Caldimonas brevitalea: one gene and its partners. The protein of the gene in region 3 interacts with the protein of the main gene of each other region in a pairwise test. Links are inferred from orthologs where the notes say so. Each region holds a gene or a part of one and is shown on either strand. Other genes may lie near its edges. The genes, in order: AAW51_RS09010, AAW51_RS25145 and AAW51_RS12905.

Evidence for each region.
Region 1: the proteins of AAW51_RS12905 (region 3) and AAW51_RS09010 interact in binary tests that used the Escherichia coli proteins (3 or more experiments, as listed by UniProt). The link is inferred for Caldimonas brevitalea from one-to-one orthologs.
Region 2: the proteins of AAW51_RS12905 (region 3) and AAW51_RS25145 interact in binary tests that used the Escherichia coli proteins (3 or more experiments, as listed by UniProt). The link is inferred for Caldimonas brevitalea from one-to-one orthologs.

Annotation. Positions count from the first base shown.
Region 1 is NZ_CP011371.1:2,041,011-2,048,044, reverse strand. Bases 1,797-4,480 are described here. They hold AAW51_RS09010 (P-II family nitrogen regulator), read right to left. Parts: upstream 3,466-4,480; coding sequence 3,127-3,465; downstream 1,797-3,126. Other genes in these bases: AAW51_RS09005 (NAD+ synthase), read right to left, coding at 3,504-4,480; AAW51_RS09015 (LOG family protein), read left to right, coding at 2,411-2,995; AAW51_RS09020 (RDD family protein), read left to right, coding at 1,797-2,330. Also shown: AAW51_RS09035 (RNA polymerase sigma factor), read left to right, coding at 1-533; AAW51_RS09030 (DUF3619 family protein), read left to right, coding at 530-985; AAW51_RS09025 (DUF3106 domain-containing protein), read left to right, coding at 982-1,776; more of AAW51_RS09020, read left to right, coding at 1,773-1,796; more of AAW51_RS09005, read right to left, coding at 4,481-5,198; AAW51_RS09000 (GNAT family N-acetyltransferase), read left to right, coding at 5,201-6,409; AAW51_RS08995 (M16 family metallopeptidase), read right to left, coding at 6,555-7,034. UniProt on the Escherichia coli protein: P-II indirectly controls the transcription of the glutamine synthetase gene (glnA). P-II prevents NR-II-catalyzed conversion of NR-I to NR-I-phosphate, the transcriptional activator of GlnA. When P-II is uridylylated to P-II-UMP, these events are reversed.
Region 2 is NZ_CP011371.1:5,894,149-5,901,357, reverse strand. What follows is about bases 2,053-4,911. They hold AAW51_RS25145 (P-II family nitrogen regulator), read left to right. Parts: upstream 2,053-3,242; coding sequence 3,243-3,581; downstream 3,582-4,911. Other genes in these bases: AAW51_RS25140 (ammonium transporter), read left to right, coding at 3,601-4,911; AAW51_RS25150 (YifB family Mg chelatase-like AAA ATPase), read right to left, coding at 2,053-2,918. Outside these bases: AAW51_RS25160 (3-keto-disaccharide hydrolase), read right to left, coding at 1-588; AAW51_RS25155 (hypothetical protein), read left to right, coding at 1,109-1,288; more of AAW51_RS25150, read right to left, coding at 1,350-2,052; more of AAW51_RS25140, read left to right, coding at 4,912-5,022; gshA (glutamate--cysteine ligase), read left to right, coding at 5,323-6,618; AAW51_RS25130 (potassium transporter Kup), read left to right, coding at 6,704-7,209. UniProt on the Escherichia coli protein: Involved in the regulation of nitrogen metabolism. Regulates the activity of its targets by protein-protein interaction in response to the nitrogen status of the cell.
Region 3 is NZ_CP011371.1:2,906,257-2,913,737, forward strand. Bases 2,006-5,136 are described here. They hold AAW51_RS12905 ([protein-PII] uridylyltransferase), read right to left. Parts: upstream 4,831-5,136; coding sequence 2,206-4,830; downstream 2,006-2,205. Other genes in these bases: AAW51_RS12900 (acyl-CoA dehydrogenase family protein), read left to right, coding at 2,006-2,159; map (type I methionyl aminopeptidase), read right to left, coding at 4,845-5,136. In the rest of the region: AAW51_RS12895 (DUF899 family protein), read right to left, coding at 1-645; more of AAW51_RS12900, read left to right, coding at 879-2,005; more of map, read right to left, coding at 5,137-5,669; purL (phosphoribosylformylglycinamidine synthase), read left to right, coding at 5,778-7,481.

The DNA of each region.
Region 1 (7,034 bases), 860 kb from region 3 along the record:
AGGGCGTCGAGAAGCGGGCCTTCAAGCGCACGCTGTTCGCCGTGCGCGACACCGACGCCGCCCTCGACATCGTCCAGGACTCCATGATCCGCCTGGCCGAGAAGTACGGGGACCGTAGCCCCGCGGAATTGCCGCTGCTGTTCCAGCGCATCCTGTCGAACGCGACGACCGACTGGTTTCGCCGCCAGAAGGTGCGCAACGCGGTGATGCAGAGTTTTCAGTCGTTCGAGTCGGGTGATCCGGACGGTGACTTCGACCTGCTGGAAACGCTGGAGGCGCTCGATCAGTCAAGCGGCACCGAAAGTGCGGCCGACTCGGTCGCCCGGGCCCAGATCCTGCAAGCGATCGAAGTCGAAGTCGGGAAGCTGCCGACGCGTCAACGGGAAGCCTTTTTGATGCGTTACTGGGAGGAACTCGATGTATCCGAAACAGCTGCTGTCATGGGCTGTTCGGAAGGCAGTGTGAAGACCCACTGCTCGAGAGCCGTTTCCGCCCTGGCCCGCGCCCTCAAGGCAAAGGGAATTGCGCCATGAAGTCAAACACCACCGCCCTGGAAGACGCCGAACTCGAGGCCCTGGAAGCGCGTTTTGCGCACCGCATTGGGGCCAGCTTGTCCCTGTCCGCGCAGGACCTGCCCGCCGACGTGAGCGAGCGCCTGCGTTTCGCACGCGAGCAGGCGCTTGCCCGCCGCAAGCAACAACCCGCCACCGCTGCCGCGCAGGCGCCGGCGCTGGTGCGTGTGGGCCATGCGGCTGCGCTGGGCGGCCCTGGGAAAGACGCTCACAAGCCGTGGTGGTGGTCGATCGCGTCGCTGTTGCCGCTGGTGCTGCTGCTCGCCGGGCTGTTCCTGATCGAACAGCTGCATGACGAGCAGCAGGCAGAAGAAGCCGCCGACATCGATTCCGCCCTGCTGGCCGATGACCTGCCGCCGGCGGCCTATACCGATCCCGGGTTCGCCGAGTTCCTGCGGGACCGGCAGCCATGAACCACCCTGCCCACGGGCGGCGGCGCTGGGTGACCCGCCGCCGGCGAGGCCTGGCAGTGGCGGTCGCCTGCCTGATGGCCGGCATGACGGCGAGCGCGGCGCCTCCCGGCGGACAGGCCGAAGGCCAGCGCGCGGTACCGGCGGCGACGGCACCGCGTGCCGGCGGGCCGTCGTGGTCGGAACTCAGCCCGGCGCAACAATCGGCCTTGCGCCCGCTCCAGCGCGAGTGGGCCGGCATCGACGCACCCCGCAAACAGAAGTGGATGGGCATCGCGTCGCGGTTTCCCTCTTTGAGCCCGAGCGAACAAGCGCGCTTGCAGGAGCGCATGACCGAATGGGTACGTTTGTCGCCCGAACAGCGGCGCACGGCCCGGGTGAACTACCGTGACGCGAAAGACCTGTCGTCGGCCGAAGAACGGCGCGACCGCTGGGCGGCCTACCAGGCGCTCAGCGAGGAAGAGCGCCTGAAGCTGGCGCGTAAGGCGCAGGGCGGCCCCGCGGGCAAGACCGCCGGCGGCAAGCCGGTGAAGGCCGCGGCAGCGGACAAGACCAAGCCGCCGGCTGCTACGGGACCGGCCACGGTGCCGTTGTCCCCGGTGATGTTGCAGGCCCGCCCCGGCGCCACCACCACCTCCATCAAGAAGCGGCCCGCGCCGCCGTGGCATCAGCAGGCGGGCATGCCCAAGATTGCCGCGACGCCCGACTTCGTCGATGCCAACACCCTGCTCCCGCGCGTCGGACCGCAAGGTGTCGCGACCGATACCGGCGAGGCGCCGGCGCGGCGCAAATGAGCCAGTCCGGACCCGCCCCCACCCCGTCGTCCCCGCTGCACATGGCTCCGCCGCTGCGCCGGCGGTTGGCCTGTTTCATCTACGAGGGGGTGCTGCTGTTCGGCGTCGTGATGCTGGCCGGTTTGCTGTTTTCGTCGCTGACGCAGCAGCGCCATGCACTGCAAGGCCGCCACGAGTTGCAAGCTTTCATGTTTGGCGTACTGGCGTTGTACTTCGTCTGGTTCTGGTCGCACGGCGGGCAGACGCTGGCGATGAAGACCTGGCGGATCCGCCTGGTCAACCTGCGGGGCGAGCCGGTGGGCTACGGGCGCGCGTCGTTGCGCTTCGTGTGCAGCTGGGTCTGGTTCCTGCCGTCGCTGGGCGCCAGCTGGCTGTTTTCGTGGCAAGGCAAAGGGGTCTTGTTCGGCGCGATGCTGGCGTGGGTGCTGCTGTACGCCGGGCTCGCACTGCTGCACCCTCGGCGTCAGTACTGGCACGATGTGTTGTGCCAAACCCAGCTCTTGCACTCGGAACCGGTGCCTGTGCGCCCCCGCCCTGCCACCGCTCGGCGCTGAGTCGCCCGGCGCGCGGACCTCTCGCCGCCCGGGGAGGGGGTGCAGCTGCGCCGCGGGTCACCACGTGAGAAGATCGCCGGATGAACGCTTTTTCCGTGTGTGTGTATTGCGGGTCGCGGCCTGGCGGCTCGCCCTCGTATGAACAGGCGGCCCGGGATGTCGGCAGCGAAATCGGGCGGCGCGGCTGGCGCCTCGTCTATGGCGGCGGTCGCGCGGGGCTGATGGGCATCGTCGCGGACGCGACGTTGGCGGCGGGAGGAACGGTGGTCGGCGTGATCCCGCAGGCGCTGCTGGACCGAGAACTCGCCCATCGTGGGCTGACCGAGCTGCACGTGGTGCAGACGATGCACCAGCGCAAGCAGATGATGGCCGAACGGGCCGACAGCTTTGTGGCCCTGCCCGGCGGCATCGGCACTTTCGAGGAACTGTTCGAGGTCTGGACCTGGCGCCAGCTCGGCTATCACGACAAGCCGCTGGGGCTGCTGAACATCGGGGGCTATTACGACGGCTTGCTGAGGTTCTTGCAGCATGCGGTGGACGAGGGTTTCGTCCCACCTGCGCAGCAGGGGCTGCTGCAGGTCGACACCGCGGCCTCCGAGCTGCTCTCCGGCCTTCACCGGCTGGCGGCCGGTGCCACCGAGCCGGACGATTACAGCCGCATCTGAGCCGGTCCTGGCCCGTCGGCACCGATCGCCGCGCCACCGTGCAAACAGAAGAGCCCGCCATCGGGCGGGCTCCTGTAGAACATCTCGGCTGCGGCTGGCGCGCGCGGCCTGGCCAACCGGCCCAGCGGGTCTTAGACCGCCTGTTCGTCGGTCTCGCCCGTGCGGATGCGCACCACTTGCTCGACCGCGGTCACGAAGATCTTGCCGTCCCCGATCTTGCCGGTCTTGGCCGCCTTGACGACGGCTTCGATGCAGCGCTCGACGTCAGCGTCTTTCACGACGACCTCGACCTTGACCTTGGGCAGAAAGTCGACCACGTACTCCGCACCACGGTAGAGCTCCGTGTGGCCCTTTTGGCGACCGAAGCCCTTCACCTCGGTCACAGTCAACCCGGTGACGCCCACCTCGGCCAAGGCTTCGCGCACTTCCTCGAGCTTGAAGGGTTTGATGATGGCGGTGATCTGCTTCATGGGGGCTCCGTATGTCGAGACGAGGGATTGAGCGTAGTTTAAGCGCGGAACTTCGACGTGATCGGGTAGCGCCAGTCACGTCCGAAGGCGCGGTGCGTGATGCGGATGCCCACCGGCGCCTGGCGGCGCTTGTATTCGTTGATCTTCAGCAGCCGCGTCACGCGCTCCACGTCGGCCCGGCTGTAGCCCGCGGCCACGATGTCCTCGATGCTCTGGTCCTCCTCCATGTACCGCTGCATGATGGCGTCCAGCACGTCGTAGGGCGGCAGGCTGTCCTGGTCGGTCTGGTCGGGGCGCAGCTCGGCGGAGGGCGGCCGCGTGATGATGCGCTCGGGGATGACCTCACCTTGCGTGCCGTCTGTGAGGCGGGTCGGCTGGCGGTTGCGCCATGCCGCCAGGCGGTAGACGAGGGTCTTGGCGACGTCCTTGATCACGGCGAACCCGCCGGCCATGTCGCCGTAGAGGGTGCAATAGCCGGTCGCCATCTCGCTCTTGTTGCCGGTGGTCAGCACGATGGCACCATGCTTGTTGGACAAGGCCATCAGCAGCGTGCCGCGGATGCGGGCCTGGATGTTCTCTTCGGTCGCGTCTTCGGGCAGGCCGGCGAAGTCTTGGGCGAGGCTGCGCCGGAACGACTCGAAGGTTTCGGAGATGGCGATTTCGTCGTAGCGCACGCCGAGGCGGCGCGCCATCTCGCGCGCGTCGAGCCAGGAAATGTCGGCCGTGTAGGGCGAGGGCATCATGACCGCCCGCACCCGTTCGGGGCCGAGGGCGTCGACCGCGATGGCCAGCACCAGCGCCGAATCGATGCCGCCCGACAGGCCGATGATGGCACCGGGAAAGCCGTTCTTGCCGATGTAGTCGCGCACGCCGGTGACGAGTGCCCCCCAGGCCTGCGCCTCGAGCGACGGCACGTCCGTGACCGAACCGTGCAGGCGGCTGCCGTTCACCTCGAGCACCAGCACGGCTTCTTCGAACATCGGCGCGCGGGCGGCCAGGCTGCCGTCGGCCTGAACGGCGAACGACGCGCCGTCGAAAATCAACTCGTCCTGGCCTCCGACCTGGTGCGCATAGACGATGGGCAAACCGCAAGCGCGCGCCCGGTCGCCGATCTGCGCCTCACGCTCGTGCACCTTGCCCAGGTGATAGGGCGACGCGTTGAGCACCAGCAGGACTTCGGCCCCGGCAGCACGGGCGGCTTCGGCCGGCTCGGCAAACCAGGCGTCTTCACAGATGTTGAGGCCGAAGCGCACACCTTGCACCTCGAACACCACCGGCGGCTGGCCGGCGTCACGGCCGGAGGCGAAATAGCGACGTTCGTCGAACACCTGGTAGTTGGGCAGCTCGCGCTTGGCGTAGGTCGCCAGCACCCGCCCCCCTGCCACAACCGAGGCCGCATTGAAGCGCCGCTGCACGCTCAGGGACTTGGTCCTAACATCGTCGTCGGCTGCGGGCTGAGGGTGCCCGACGACGACATGCAGGTCCGGCAGGTCGGCGAGTTGTGCGGCGCAGTCTTGCAGCGCCTGGGCGCAGGCCTGCATGAACGCCGGCCGCAGCCACAGGTCTTCGGCCGGGTAGCCGCACAGCGACAGCTCGGGCGTGAGCACCACGCGCGCACCTTGCGCGTAGGCGTGGCGCGCCATGTCGACGATCTTGCGGACGTTGCCGGCGAGATCGCCCACCGTTGCGTTGAACTGTGCGACGGCCAATTTCACAGGGTGTTGTGCTGACATCAATGAATCAAAAGATGCAGGTGATCAAGGGCTCGGACGATTATGTCATCCGCCTCCATCAGGATCCGGCCGAGCTGGACGCAGCGGCGTGGGACACACTCGTCGCCGCGTCGCCCCAGGCAGGCCCCTTCATGCGCCACGCCTATCTGCTGGCGCTGCACCGATCGGGCAGTGCGACCGCCGAGACGGGATGGGCGCCGCACTTCCTGACGGTGTGGCGGGGGGGCGCATCGCCGCAGCTGATGGCCGCCTGCCCGCTGTACCTGAAGAGCCACTCGTATGGAGAGTACGTGTTCGACTGGGCCTGGGCGCAGGCTTATGAGGAGCATGGGCTGGACTACTACCCCAAGCTGCTCGACGCGGTGCCGTTCACGCCGGTGCCGGGCCCGCGACTGCTCGCGACCGAGCCCGGCGCCCGGACGGCGCTTCTGGCGGCCGTCGAGTCTTTGGCGCGCGACAACGAGCTGTCGTCCGCCCATCTGCTATTCATCGACGAAGCCGACCGCGAGACCGCCCGCGAGGCCGGATGGCTGCTGCGCAGCACCGTGCAGTTTCACTGGCGTAATCGGGCGCCCACGGCCTTTGCCGATTTCGCCGACTTCGCCGCGGAACTGCAGCGCGACAAGCGCAAGAAGATTTTGCAGGAGCGGCGCCGCGTGGCAGACGCCGGGGTGACGTTCCAGGCCCGGCTGGGCGGCGAGATCACCGAGCAAGACTGGGACTTCTTCTACGCCTGCTATCGGGCCACCTACCGGGCCCACCACTCCACGCCTTATTTGACGCGCCGCTTCTTCACGCTGATGGCGCACACGATGCCCGAGCATTGGCTGCTGTTCATCGCCGAGCGCGAGGGCAAGCGCGTCGCCGCGTCGCTCGTGGCCGTCGACCCCGAGCGCCGGCGCGCCTATGGGCGGTATTGGGGCAGCGTCGAGTACATCCCCTGTCTGCACTTTGAAGCGTGCTACTACCAACCGCTGCAGTGGTGCATTGCGCAGGGCTACGAGCGCTTCGAAGGCGGCGCGCAAGGCGAGCACAAGATGGCACGCGGGCTGATGCCCATCGAGACGTGGTCGGCCCACTGGTTGAGCCACCCGGCGTTCTCGGATGCGGTGGCGCGTTTTCTCGCGCGGGAGCGGTCGGGGATGGCGGCGTACGTCGACGAGTTGCGTGAGCGCACGCCGTTCAAGGTGATGGGGGCAGAAACCGAGTGACGCGGATGGGGGCGGCGGCCCCGCCGCTTCGCCGTTGGCTCCGCCGCTGGGGCGTGGTGGGGCCCCTGCGGCGGACGCTGCGTGAGGCGCGCGGCCGCCTCACGCAGCGCTCGGGCCGATGGACGGCCTTGTACTGCACCGCGCTTCAGGGCTTGAAGTCGCCGCCGACGCCGATCACAAAGCGGTCGGCCTTTAGGTATTTGCGCAAGGCGGCGTTCACCTCGGCCAGCGTCACCCGCGTCAAGGCCTCGTCCACCTGCTGGCTCACTTTGAAGTCGCGGCGCAGGTAGAGATTCTCGGCCAGGGTGCCGGCAAGATTGCGGTCTTGCGCGCGCGACAGCCGGCGGAAGCTCAACAGGCCTTGACGCCCTTGCTCGAGTTCGGCCGCCGTGAAGCCGTCTTTCAGCGCGCGCGCAATCTCCTCGCGCACCGCCGCTTCGACCTTGGCCCGGTTTTGGGGCGCGAAGATGGCGGTGGCAGTCCACAAGGTGTTGGGCTCCCACGCGTTCCATTGCAGTCCCGAGCGCACGTCGTACGACAGCCCCTCCGACTCGCGCACCCGCAACCACAGCCGCGAGTTGCCGCCCTGCCCCAACAGGTAGTTCGCCATCACGAGAGCCGGGTA
Region 2 (7,209 bases), 3.0 Mb from region 3 along the record:
GATGTGGCCTTCGCGTTCCCGAGCGAAGTTCGGAAACTCGGCGAACTTGGTGTCCGCGATCCGGGCCCGGAGCCCGCCCTCGTCCAGGTCGCAGCTCAGCACCAGGCGGCCGCCGAGCCAGTGTTCGACGTGCCAGCCCCGTACGACGATGCGTGAGGCGACAAAACCTCCGATGGGCGGGAGTGGGAATGGGGCCGGCGGTGCGATGCCATAGACGGACCCGCATCGGGTGACAGGCTCGCGAGCATCGGGGTGCCGTGTGTCGTCGAGCAATTGCATTTCGGGTCCGCTTTGCCAGGCGGCCGACGCGGACTCGTGCACCCGGTACAAAACGCCTGAGTTGCCACCCGCAGGCAGGGCCCATTCGAAATCGAGCACGAAGTCGGCGTAGCGCTCGGCCGAGACGAGATCGACGGCCGGTGCGCCGGAAATCGCCTGCATCACGTCGTCGTCGTGCACCTGCCAGCTGTCGAGCGGAAAGCCCTCACCTCGATACGCTCGCCACAGCGTGGGCGGTAGGGGCTCCTCGTCGAGGTTCTGGGCGAAACGGCCCGGTGGCGGTCCGCCAGTGAAAACATTGCCTTGCATGCGCAACGTGCGTGCAAGTGGCGTTCCGCAGCCGCTCACCACTTCCTCGCCCGTCCTCGAATCGCTCGGGCAGCCGCTGAGGCACGGATGCCAAGGCGAAGTGATGCTTGGCGATCGAACAGGGAGGCGCGGTGGATCAAGACCACCTGCCGCCGCAGCGGATCGAGAGCTGCAGGCGGTCGTCGACGTTGGCCACCCGGAGGTGCCGGGCGGCCGTCGACAAAGCCGAATCGAGGAATGTGCATTGCTCGATGAGGGATGGGCATGGACTGCTGCTGGTCCTGCCAACGTGATGAAGGAGATCCGAGATGTCCAGTCCTACGAAACATCGTGCGAGCAACACCAACAGCGGTCACACCCGCAACGACGAAAGCAGTCATGCCAGGAAGCTCAGCGACACGGAGCACGGAATGGCCGCGACGGGCCGCAAGTCAGGTGGTGAGGGCAAGAAGGCGCCCGCACCTGTGGCCGCCAAGCGTGGCGGTTGATCGTTCCATCGAGATCTGAAAGGAATCGAGTCATGGCCCATACCCAGCACAATCACCCGCGTACCCCGAGCGCCGGGTCCGGAAGCAACGAAAAGAACGCCGGTCCGCCCGTTGAGTCACAGAACGATCCGCAGCGCGGCCAGGGCACCAAAGTCACGCAGAGCCCGCGCAAGCATGCGCCGCAGGCGGCGGCCGGCAAGCGTCACGAATAGCGTTACCGGGAGCGGCTGACCTGGCTCGGGCCGGCTCCCGCAGCGCACTTTCGGGCGGCGCTCATCCCGCCACCAACCCCCGCCGCAGCTGTATCGCTTCGGCCAGCTGCGCCCGCTCGATGGTGTCAGCGCCGGCAAGGTCCGCCACGGTGCGGGCCAGCTTCAGCACCCGGTGGTAGCTGCGCGCCGACCAGCCCAGCCGCTCGGCGGCGGCACACAGGAAGTCGGCCGTGGAGGCGCCGAGCGCACAGTGCCGGTCGACGCCGGCCGAATCGAGTTGCGCATTGGCAACGCCTTGACGGCGCTGCTGGCGCTCCAGCGCCGCGGACACGCGCTGCGCCACGGCCGCACTCGGCTCGCCGTCCGGCGTGGCGCGTAACTCGGCTGGCGACAAGGCGCCCACCTCGACGTGCAGATCGAGGCGGTCCAGCAGCGGGCCGCTGAGCCGGCCTTGGTAGCGGGCCACCACGTCCGGGCTGCAGCGACAGCTGCGCTGGGTCGAGCCGTACCAGCCACAAGGGCAGGGGTTCATCGCGGCGATGAACTGGAACTGTGCCGGGAACTCCGACTGGCGGGCGGCGCGCGAGATCGTGATGCGCCCGCTTTCCAGCGGCTCGCGCAAGGCTTCGAGCGCGGCGCGCGACCATTCCGGCAGTTCGTCGAGGAACAGCACGCCGTGGTGGGCCAACGAGATCTCGCCGGGGCGTGGCGGCGAGCCACCCCCGACCAGTGCCACCGATGAAGCGCTGTGGTGCGGGCTGCGGAAGACGCGCTGCCGCCAGCGTGCCGGCTCGAAACCGCCGGCCAGGCTCAGCAGCGCGGCCGATTCGAGGGCGGCGTCGGTGGACAGCGGCGGCAGCAGGCCGGCGAAACGCTGGGCGAGCATCGACTTGCCACTGCCCGGGGGGCCGACCATCAGCACGCTATGGCCTCCGGCGGCGGCGACTTCCAGTGCACGCTTGGCCAGCGACTGGCCTTTCACGTCGCGCAGGTCGGGGCAGGGTGGGGCCGCGCCGCCCGCGGCAGGGGGGCGCACTCTCTGCCAGCCCTGGCGCCTCTCGCCGTGCGGGCCGGGCGCGCCGTCGCCGTTGATGCTGCTGCTGCTGCTGTTCTCGCCGAGCAGGGCCTGCACCACGTCGAGCAGGTGCCGGGCACCGTAGACCCGGGCCGGCTCGACCAGCGCCGCTTCCTCCGCACTCGCCCAGGGCAGCACCATCGCGTGCGCAGCGCCCTGGCGATGCAGCGCCAGGCTCATGGCCAGCGCGCCGCGCACCGGCCGCAGGTCTCCCGCCAGCGACAGCTCGCCGGCGAATTCATGATCGGCCACGCGCTCAGGCGGCAGCTGGCCGCTGGCCACCAGGATGCCCAGCGCGATCGGCAGGTCGAAGCGGCCCGATTCCTTGGGCAGGTCGGCCGGCGCCAGATTCACCGTGATGCGCTTGTTGTGCGGAAACGTCAGACCGCTGTTCAGTAGCGCGGCGCGCACCCGCTCGCGGGCTTCCTTGACTTCGGTGTCGGCCAGCCCCACCAGGGTGAAGCTGGGCAGCCCGTTGGCCAGGTGCACTTCCACCGTGACCTCGGGTGCCTGCAAACCGGCGAGCGCGCGGCTGCGGATGACGGCAAGCGACATGCGAACCCCCTCCCTCGAAACTTGTTGGTCGGTCGGTCGGCCGCCGGCGTCCGCGAGACGGCGCCGTGTCGGCCCGGCAGCCTCCATGCACCACGGTCAGTACACCGCGGGCCGATGGAAGCGCCCAAAATGTTCCTTCTTGGTGCAAAGTCGCGGCAAGCACAGAACAGGTGCAGAAAAATCGCGCTTGCAGCCCGTTACAGCGCCGTTATGGGGCGCGTGCACCCCGTCAGTTCATGGCACAGATCATGCACTCCGGCTTCCCGGCTGGGCGCAATGCTAGGGCGCCGATCCCGCCTCACCTTCCCTATAAAGGAGCAACCCATGAAGATGGTGACCGCCATCGTCAAGCCGTTCAAGCTTGATGAAGTGCGTGAGGCCCTGAGCAACATCGGTGTTCAGGGCATCACGGTGACCGAAGTGAAAGGCTTCGGTCGTCAAAAAGGACACACCGAGCTGTACCGGGGCGCCGAGTACGTTGTCGACTTTCTGCCGAAGGTCAAGATCGAGGCGGCCGTCGACGATGCGGTGGTCGACCAGGTGATCGAAGCCGTGGAGACCGCCGCCCGCACCGGCAAGATCGGCGACGGCAAGATCTTCGTCTCCACACTCGAACAGGTGGTGCGCATCCGCACTGGCGAAACCGGCAAGGACGCCCTCTGAGGCGACAGTGAGACTACCAATGAAGAAACTTCTCGCGATTCTGGCGCTCTCGGCTGCGGCCCTGGGCATCGGCGACCTGGCCTGGGCGCAGGACGCCGCCTCGGCACCTGCCGCCACCGCCATCACTGAAGCCGCGCCGGCCGCCGCGGCCGCCGCGACCGATGCCGCAGCGCCCGTGGAGGGTGCGGCCGCCGCCGCGTCCCCGGCGCCCACCGTCGACAAGGGCGACGTCGCCTGGATGCTGACGTCGACCCTGCTCGTGATCCTGATGACCATCCCCGGCCTGGCCCTGTTCTACGGTGGCCTGGTGCGCGCCAAGAACATGCTGTCGGTGCTGATGCAGGTGTTCGTGGTGTTCGCGCTGATCGTCGTGTTGTGGGCCGTTTACGGTTACACGCTCGCGTTCGGTGGGGGCGGCTCGTTCATCGGCACCTTCGACAAGCTGTTCCTGGCCGGCATCACCAAAGATTCGCTGGCGGACACCTTCACGGCGGGCGTGAAGATCCCCGAGTACGTCTTCGTCGCTTTCCAGTCGACCTTCGCGGCCATCACCTGCGGCCTGATCGTCGGCGCCTTCGCCGAGCGAGTGCGCTTCTCGGCCGTGCTGCTGTTCTCGGTGCTGTGGTTCACCTTCAGCTACCTGCCGATCGCCCACATGGTCTGGTTCGCCGAGGGCCTGCTGTTCAAGGACGGCGCGATCGACTTCGCCGGTGGCACGGTGGTGCACATCAACGCCGGTGTCGCCGGCCTGGTGGGCGCCTACCTGGTGGGCAAGCGCATCGGCTACGGCAAGGAAGCGATGCCGCCGCACTCGCTGACGCTGACCATGGTCGGCGCCTCGCTGCTGTGGGTGGGCTGGTTCGGCTTCAATGCCGGCTCCAACCTGGAAGCCAATGCCGGCGCCGCCCTGGCGCTGATCAACACGCTGCTCGCCACCGCGGCCGCCACGCTGTCGTGGATCGGCGGTGAATCGCTGTCCAAGGGCAAGGCGTCGATGCTCGGCGCCGCGTCGGGTGCCGTGGCCGGTCTGGTCGCCATCACGCCGGCCTGCGGCACGGTCGGCCCGATGGGCGCGATCGTGATCGGCCTGGTCGCCGGCATCGTCTGCCTGTGGGGTGTCAACGGCCTGAAGCGCATGCTCGGTGCGGACGACGCACTCGACGTGTTCGGCGTGCACGGTCTGGGCGGTATCCTGGGCGCGCTGCTGACCGGCGTGTTCACCGCGCCGGGCCTGGGCGGCACCGGTGCCGCCGAGTTCTCGATCGCCCACCAGCTGTTCGTGCAGGCCAAGGGCGTGCTGATCACCATCGTGTGGTCCGCCGTCGTGTCGCTGGTCGCCTACAAGGTGGTCGACCTGCTGGTCGGCCTGCGGGTGCCCGAGGAAGCCGAGCGCGAGGGCCTCGACATCACCTCGCACGGCGAGACCGCCTATCACAACTGAACCACCGCCGGCTCCCCGCAAGGGGAACCCGCCCGGAGGCCTCCGCAAGGAGGCCTTTTTGCTTGTTGGCGGGCGAAAAAGGGACCGCGCCCACCGGGGGTGACCGGGCGCCGGCGCCCGGCTATCGCGACGATAGGAAAAACTCGCGCCCTGTCTGGGCCGCGCCGGGCGCGGCCGCGGGCGACATCCGCCCGCCTGCCGCCCGAGGCGCCCTTGCGAGGCGGCGATTCGCCCTCACGTGCCTGACCTAGAATCGTCTGCCCCAGCCACATTGGAACAGCCTTCGACGAGGCATTGCGCATGGTCCCCCATCTCATCACCGCGCTCACCGGCCCGATCAACGAACTCGAGCAACGCATCCTGGAGTCCATGCCCGCGATCGAGCGCTGGTTCCGGCTCGAATGGATGGAGCACACGCCGCCTTTCTACACCTCGGTGGACGTGCGCAACGCCGGCTTCAAGCTGGCGCCGGTCGACACCAATTTGTTTCCCGGCGGCTTCAACAACCTGACCGAGGAAATGCTGCCGCTGGCCGTGCAGGCGGCGATGGCGGCGATCGAAAAGATCTGCCCCGAAGCCAAGAACCTGCTGATGATCCCCGAGCGGCACACCCGCAACACCTTCTACCTGACCAATGTGCAGCGCCTGGTGCAGGTATTCCACCAGGCCGGCCTGAACGTGCGCCTGGGCTCGCTGGACGAGAGCATCAAGGAGCCGACCGAGCTGACGCTGCCGGACGGCAGCCATTTGACGCTCGAACCGCTGGTGCGCACCAAGCGCCGCCTGGGGCTGAAGGACTTCGACCCCTGCACCATCCTGCTCAACAACGACCTGTCGGCAGGCTTGCCGGAGGTGCTCGACGGGCTGCACGAGCAATATCTGCTGCCGCCGCTGCACGCCGGCTGGGCGGTGCGGCGCAAGTCCAACCACTTCCAGGCCTATGAAGAAGTGGCGAAGAAGTTCGCCAAGCTGTTGGGCATGGACCACTGGCTGATCAACCCGATGTTCGCCAAGTGCGGCCAGGTGAACTTCCACGAAGGCACCAACATCGATTGCCTGCAGAGCAACGCCGACGCGCTGCTCAACAAGATCCGCCGCAAGTACAAGGAATACGGCATCCAGGAAAAGCCGTTCGTGATCGTCAAGGCCGACGCCGGTACCTACGGCATGGGCATCATGACGGTGCGCGACGCCAAGGACCTGGCCGAGCTGAACCGCAAGACGCGCAACAAGATGTCGGTGATCAAGGACGGCCAGGAGGTCACCGAGGTCATCATCCAGGAAGGCGTGCCGACCTACGAGCGTATCAACGAGGCGGTGGCCGAGCCGGTGGTCTACATGATCGACCGGTATGTGGTCGGCGGGTTCTACCGGGTACACGCCGAACGCGGCATCGACGAGAACCTGAACGCCCCCGGCGCCAGCTTCGTGCCGCTGGCGTTCGCCGAGTCCAACCAGCTGCCGAAGGCCGGCATGCGGCCCGGGGCCAGCGCGCCCAACCGCTTCTATATGTATGGTGTGATCGCCCGTCTGGCGATGCTCGCGGCCAGCTACGAGCTGGAAGCGACCGATCCGGACGCCGAAACCTACGATTGACACCGCCGGGCACCCGCGTTGCTGCACTGCAACAAACCGCGCGGTGCCGGCGCCGCCGCGGGAGCACAATGACTCCATCTACCGCATGACGCAGCTGCCTGTGCAATCCAGTCCCGTTGCCCGCGCCCAGGGCTCGCAACTCGCGACCCTCACGCTCGGCGCCGTCGGTGTCGTCTACGGCGACATCGGCACCAGCCCGCTGTACGCCCTCAAGGAAGTTTTCGCACACGGCCACATGCCGGTGTCGGCGGAGAACATCCTCGGCATCCTGTCGTTGATGTTCTGGACGCTGACGATCATCGTTTCGCTGAAGTACGTCAGTCTGATCCTGCGCGCGCACAACAACGGCGAGGGCGGGCTGGTGGCCATGCTGGCGCTGGCCTCGGTGGCCGTGAAGGACCGCCCGGTGCTGCGGCGCTACCTGCTGATCCTCGGCATCTTCGGCACCGCGGTGTTTTTCGGCGACGGTGTCATCACGCCGGCCATCACGGTGCTGTCGGCGGTCGAAGGCCTGGGCGTGGCGGCGCCCGGGCTGACGCGCTATGTCGTCCCGGTGACCTTGCTGGTGCTGACGGCGCTGTTCGCGATGCA
Region 3 (7,481 bases):
GCTGGCCCAATGCAGGCGCATCGTTCCGTCAGGCGACCGCTTGAACACCGTCATGATCGGGACCGGTTCGCCTTGCGCGTCATCGCCGCCATAGTCTTTGCGAAACCGGCTTGCGCCAGCGGACAGCAAACGAACGTTCTTCCAACCCTTGTCGCGTGCGAAGGCTGCCACTTGCTCGATCGGCGCTTTGGCAACGATCGCAAGATTGCCGCCCAGACCTTCGAAGTGCGGCATCGTGCCTTCCCACATGTCGACGAGCGCCGTGCACGACGGGCAAGGCCCCTCGGTGAGCGGCGCGGTCGCCATTGAGCCTTTCGTGGGGCCTGGGCGCGGGTCCTGCGAGTGGCGAGGGAACATGTAGTGATAGATCATCAGCGTGTCCCCGCCGCGAAACAGCTCGGACATCCTCACGTCCTCCGGCGAGCCTGAGGCTCCAAGCCGCTGGAAGACGTAGTCCTCCGGCACCTGGCCCCCATCGGGCAGTGACCGCAGTTGCGCCGCGACCGCCTCCATCTGCCGGCGCAGATCGAGCTCACGGGAGAGCAACTGATGGCGTGCCGCGCGGTATTCCGCCGATTCGTTCGGGAAACAAATGCTCATCGGTTGCTCCTTCGCATCCTGTGGCGTCCGGGCGTTCGCGGCCATGATGCAGTGATTGGTTGATCATCGCAACGTCGGCTCTTGACGGTAGTAGCTAGGCTCCGGGTTCGGCACAGCACAACGGGCAAGCGCGCGATCCCCGCGGTGCCCGCCTTGGGCCGCTGTTTGACGCTGATCAATGTTGCGCTCCTCCAGGTCCCGCACGCGACAGGGCCCGCCCTCGGTGCTGCCCAGAATGGGCTCGAACCTCCACTGCCCCGACAGACGCGCACACGCCCATGGACTTCGCCCTCACCCCCCGCGCGCAAGCACTGCAGCCCCGCCTGCAGCGGTTCATCGACGACCTCGTGCTGCCCTCTTGCAGCGACTGGCACCGCTATGCCGATGCCGGGGTCTACCCGAGCGACGTCATCGAACCGCTCAAGGACCAGGCTCGCGACCTGGGCCTGTGGAACCTGTTCCTGCCCAGCCTGCGTGACGACCAGCCCGGCACGCGTTTGGATCACCTCGATTACGCCCCACTGGCCGAGACCATGGGCCGGGTGCCGTGGTCGGCCGAGGTCTTCAACTGCAATGCGCCCGACAGCGGCAACATCGAATTGCTGCAGCTGTTCGCCACGGCCGAGCAGCGCGAGGCCTGGCTCGACCCCTTGTTGCGCGGCGAGATCCGCTCGTGCTTCGCGATGAGCGAGCCCGACGTCGCGTCGTCTGACGCCACCAACATGCAAACGCGCATCACGCGCGAGGGCGACCACTACGTGATCAACGGCCGCAAGTGGTTCATCACGGGCGCCGCACATCCGAAGTGCCGCCTGGTCGTGCTGATGGGGCGGAACGACGCTGCCGACACGGCAGGCGGTGGCACATCCTCGCATCAACAGCACAGCGTCGTCCTGGTGCCGATGGACACGCCCGGCCTGACCGTTGAGCGCAACATCCCGGTGATGGATCACCAAGCGATCGAAGGCCACTGCGAGTTGGTGTTCCGCGATGTGCGCGTGCCGCTGCAGCAGCGGTTGGGGCAGGAGGGGGCGGGGTTCGCGATGGCGCAGGCGCGGCTCGGCCCGGGCCGGGTGCACCATTGCATGCGCACGATCGGCCAATGCGAGCTGGCATTGGAGCTGATGTGCGAGCGGGCGCTCGAGCGCAAGGCGTTTGGCCAGCGCATCGGCGATTTCGCCAACGTGCAGGACTGGATCGCTCAGAGCCGTGTCGAGATCGACCAGGCGCGCTTGCTGGTGTTGCGCGCCGCATGGCGGATGGATCGTGAAGGGCTGGCCGCGGCACGCACCGATGTTTCTGCCATCAAGCTTGTCGCCGCGCAGCTGCAAACGCGGGTGCTCGACCGGGCCATGCAGGTCTTCGGCGCGATGGGGCTGACGCCCGACACGCCGCTGGCCCGACTGTGGAGCTGGGGGCGCGCGCTGCGTTTCCTCGACGGGCCGGACGAAGTGCACCTGCGCACCATCGCACGCGACGAGCTGTCGAAGGCCAAGGCGCAGCGCGGCCGCAATGCGCTGCATCTGCGGCGTTGGATGCCGGCGCCGCAGGGCGTCTGAGGGCGGCGACCCTGCACGCCCTCGAGCATTGACCCGGCGCACGCGCTCACGACGCCAGCGCGTCCAGCAGGTCCGACTCCATGTCCAGTTGCACGCGCGACTGCCGCAAGGACGGGCCGTCGATCAAGAAGGTGTCCTCGACCCGCTCGCCGAGCGTCGTGACCTTGGCCAGCTGCAGGTTCACGCCGTATTTCGCGAGCACCCGCGCGATCGAATACAGCAGACCCGAACGGTCGCTCGCCGACACGCTCAGCAGCCAGCGCTGGCCGCGCTCGTCGGGTCGCAACATCACCCGCGGCTGCACCGGGAACGACTTGACCCGGCGCGACAAACGCCCGCGCCCGGTGTCGGGCAAGGGGCCTTCGGCCACCAGCGCCAGCCCGAGCTGGTTTTCGACCAGCGAGATCAGATCGCGGTAGTGGTGGTCGAGCTGCGGCGAGATGACCTGGAAGGTGTCGAGCGCGTAGCCGGTCTTGGTGGTGTGGATCTTCGCGTCCAGGATGCTGAAGCCGGCCGAATCGAAGTAGCCGCAAATGCGGGCGAACAGGTCGGGCCGGTCGGGCGCATACACCAGCACCTGCAGGCCTTCGCCGACCGGTGACAAACGGGCCCGCACGACTGGTTTGTCGGTGGCGATATAGCGCCACAACGAGCGGGTGTGCCAGGCGATGTCGCCGGCGTCGTGGCGGGCGAAGTAGCTCAGCTCGAGCGTCTTCCACAGCGCCTCCTGGGTGCCGGGCAGCATCGAATACAGGTTGAGCGTGTGCAGGGCTTCCTGCTTGCGGGCCTCGATCTCGGTGTCCAGATTGGGCTTGGCGCCGCCCAGCGCACGCAAGGTCAGCCGGTACAGGTCTTCGAGCAGCTTGCCTTTCCAGGCGTTCCAGACCTTGGGGCTGGTGCCGCGGATGTCGGCCACGGTCAGCAGGTACAGCGCCGTCAGGTAGCGCTGGTCGCCCAGCTTGTCGGCGAAGGCCTGGATCACGTCCGGGTCGCTCAGGTCTTCCTTCTGCGCGATGCGCGACATCGTCAGGTGGTGCAGCACCAGGAACTCGATCAGGCGCGCGTCTTCCTTGGGGATGCCGTGGTCGCGGCAAAAACGCCGCACTTCCTCGGCGCCGAGATCGGAGTGGTCGCCGCCGCGGCCTTTGGCGACGTCGTGGAACAGGGCCGCCACGTACAGCACATACGGATTCTCGAACTGCGCCGCCAGCTGCGAGCAGAACGGATATTCGTGCGCATGCTCGGGCACGAAAAAGCGCCGCACGTTGCGCAGCACCATCAGGATGTGCTGGTCGACCGTGTAGACGTGGAACAGGTCATGTTGCATGCGCCCGACGATGCGCCGGAACACCCACAGGTAGCGCCCCAGCACGCTGGTCTGGTTCATCAACCGGAACGCGTGCGTCTGGCCCAGCGGTTCCTTCAGGATCTGCAAAAAAGTCTGCCGGTTGACCGGGTCGCGGCGGAACTCGCCGTCCATCAGCTCGCGGGCGTTGTACAGCGCCCGCAGCGTGCGCGCCGACAGCCCCTTGACGCCGGGCGTCTGCTGGTAGATCAAGAAGGTGCGCAGGATGGCGTGGCGGTCTTGCTCGTAGAGGTCGTCGCTCGCCACTTCCAGCATGCCGCCGCGGTCGAAGAACTGCTCGGTGATCGGGCGCATCGGCGCATCCTGCGAGCCGTTGATGCGTTCCTCGATGTTGAGCATCAGGATCTGGTTCAGCTGCGCCACCGCCTTGGCGGCCCAGTAATAGCGGTGCATCAGCGCTTCGGAGGCGCGCCGCGCCTTGGTGCCGTGGTAGCCGAAGCTCTCGGCCACCGAGGTCTGCAGGTCGAACACCAGCCGGTCTTCGCGCCGGCCGGCGATCAGGTGCAGCCGGGCGCGGATCAGCTTCAGCATGCCTTCGTTGCGCTGCAGCTGCTTGACTTCGAACGGCGTCACCAGGCCGCGGGTGGCCAGCTCGGTCCAGGTTTTGCCGAGGCCGGCGGCGCGCGCCACCCACATCACCACCTGCAGGTCGCGCAAACCGCCCGGGCTTTCCTTGCAGTTGGGCTCGAGCGAATAGGGCGTGTCTTCGTACTTCTGGTGGCGCTGGCGCATCTCCAGCGTCTTGGCGCGCAAGAAGGCGCGCGGGTCGAGCTGGCGCTCGTAGGCGCGCCGGAACTGCTGATACACCGGCTTGGCGCCGCACAGGAAGCGCGATTCCAGCAAGGCCGTCTGCACCGTCACGTCGCGCTCGGCCTCTTCCAGGCATTCGGCCACCGTGCGCACGCTGGAGCCGATTTCGACGCCGATGTCCCAGCACGCGGTGATGAAACCTTCGATGCCCGATTTCAGCGCGGCATTGGCGTCGTGGGTCAGCGAGGTGTCGGTCGGCAGCAGCACCAGCACGTCGACGTCCGAATACGGAAACAGCTCGCCGCGGCCGTAGCCGCCGACGGCCAGCAGGGCGGCGCCCTTGGGCAGGTAGGCATGCTCCCACAGGCCTTGCAGCGTCTCGTCGACGTGGCGGCTCAGGCTTTTCAGCAGCCGGCGCGCCGCCGCGGCGCTCGGGCGGGCCTGGCGGAACACCTCCAGGATGTCGGCCTTGCCTTTGCGGAAGCGGCTGCGCAGGTCGGAAACGTTGGCGAGCCCGGGGGCCGGGCCGGCGGGCTCGTGGGGCAGGGCGGCCATGCGGACAGGGCCGCTCAGGCGGCCGGCGCCGCCAAGGCCGCAGTGACGAACTCAGGCAGCGGTGGGTATCCGGCCGACAGCGTCAGCACCTCGAAGCCGGACTCGGTGACCAGCACCGTGTGCTCCCACTGGGCCGACAGCGAACGGTCCTTGGTGACGATGGTCCAGCCGTCGGGCATCTCGCGGATTTCGCGCTTGCCGGCGTTGATCATCGGCTCGATCGTGAACACCATGCCGGGCTTCAACTCGTCGAGCGTGCCGGGCCGGCCGTAGTGCAGCACCTGCGGCTCTTCGTGGAACTTGCGCCCGATGCCGTGGCCGCAGAACTCGCGCACCACCGAGAAGCCGGCGTTCTCGGCAAAGGTCTGGATGGTGTGGCCGATGTCACCCAGGCGGGCGCCCGGCTTGACCTTCAAAATGCCCTTCCACATCGCCTCGAAGGTGATCTGGCACAGGCGTTTGGCCTGGATCGACGCGTCGCCGACGATGAACATCCGGCTGGTGTCGCCATGCCAGCCGTCTTTGATGACGGTGACGTCGATGTTGACGATGTCGCCGCTCTTGAGCGGCCGGTCGTTCGGGATGCCGTGGCAGATCTGGTGGTTGATCGAGGTGCAGATCGACTTCGGGTAGGGCGTGTAGCCGGGCGGCGCGTAGTTCAGCGGCGCCGGCACGGCCCCCTGGACGTCGACGATGTAGTCGTGCGCCAGCTTGTCGAGGTATTCGGTGGTGACGCCCGGCTTGACGTGCGGCGTGAGGTGATCCAGCACTTCAGAGGCCAGGCGCCCGGCCAGGCGCATGCCGTCGATGTCGCTGCCGGATTTGATCGTGATGCTCATGGGGCGGGATTATCTCAGGCGCGGGCGGGGGCTGCAGCCCGGCGCCCGGTAAAATCGCCAGCTCCGTGGGCTTGCCCCACCGCCTCCACCCCCCATCCGAGTTCCAGCGTGACCGCGACAGCCCACCACCTCTTCCATTTCGAGGGCGGCAATGCCCTTTCCGCGTTCCGAGCCCAGGCCTTGTTGCCGCAGTTGCAGGCGGTATCGCCGCGCATCACCGCCGTTTCGGCCCGTTTTGTGCATTGGGTGTGGGCGCCGCAGCCGCTGGCGACGGCCGAACAGGACAAGCTGGCGGCGCTGCTGAACTACGGCGAACCCTATGCCGGCGCCGCCGATGGCGAGCTGATCGTGGTGACGCCGCGCCTGGGCACCGTGTCGCCATGGGCGTCGAAGGCGACCGACATCGCGCACAACTGCGGGCTGGCGATCAAGCGGGTCGAGCGTGTCACCGAGTATCGGTTGACGGTCAAGACCGGCCTGCTCGGCGGCGTCAAACGGCTGGAACGGGCCGAACTGGAGGCCGCCGCGCGCCTGTTGCACGACCGCATGACCGAGAGCGTGCTGTTCGAGCGCGGGGGCGCCGGCCATCTGTTCGACGAGCAGCCGGGCAAGCCGATGCAGCATGTCGACGTGCTGGGCCAGGGCCGGGCGGCGCTGGAAGCCGCCAACCGCGATTTCGGCCTGGCGCTGTCGGGCGACGAGATCGACTACCTGGTGGAGGCCTTCACGGCGCTCAAGCGCAACCCCAGCGACGTCGAGCTGATGATGTTCGCCCAGGCCAACAGCGAACACTGCCGCCACAAGATCTTCAACGCGCGCTTCACGATCGACGGCGTCGAGCAAGAGCGCTCGATGTTCCAGATGATCCGCAACACCCACCAGCTGGCGCCCCAGCACACCGTGGTGGCCTATTCCGACAACGCGGCGGTGATGGAAGGCGGCCCGATCGAGCGCTGGGCGCCGCAGGGTTACCTGAACGCCCCGGCCTACGGCGCGCGGCCTGAAGTGGCGCATGTGCTGATGAAGGTCGAGACGCACAACCATCCGACCGCGATTTCGCCCTTTCCCGGTGCCTCCACCGGGGCCGGCGGCGAGATCCGCGACGAAGGCGCGACCGGCCGCGGCGCCAAGCCCAAGGCCGGTCTGGCGGGCTTTTCGGTGTCCAACCTCCACCTGCCCGGCACCTCGGAGCCCTGGGAGCGCGAGCCCTACGGCAAGCCTGAGCACATCGCCAGCGCCTTGCAGATCATGATCGACGGGCCGCTCGGCGGCGCCGCCTTCAACAATGAGTTCGGCCGGCCCAACCTGGGCGGGTACTTCCGCGTCTACGAGCAGACGGTCGACGGCGTGCGCCGCGGCTACCACAAGCCGATCATGATCGCCGGCGGCATCGGCAGCATCGCCGACGGCCAGACGCACAAGCTGCCGTTCGGCGCCGGCACGCTGCTGATCCAGCTGGGCGGGCCCGGCATGCGCATCGGCATGGGCGGCGGCGCGGCCAGCTCGATGGCGGCCGGCGTCAATGCCGCCGAGCTCGATTTCGACTCGGTGCAGCGCGGCAACCCCGAGATCCAGCGGCGTGCGCAGGAGGTCATCAACCACTGCTGGTCGCTGGGCGAACAAAACCCGGTCCTCGCGATCCACGACGTCGGCGCCGGGGGCATTTCGAACGCCTTCCCCGAGCTGGTCGACGGCGCCGAGAAGGGTGCCACCTTCGACCTGCGCAAGGTGCCGCTGGAAGAAAGCGGCCTCGCGCCCAAGGAAATCTGGTGCAACGAGAGCCAGGAGCGCTACGTCCTGGCGGTGGCGCCC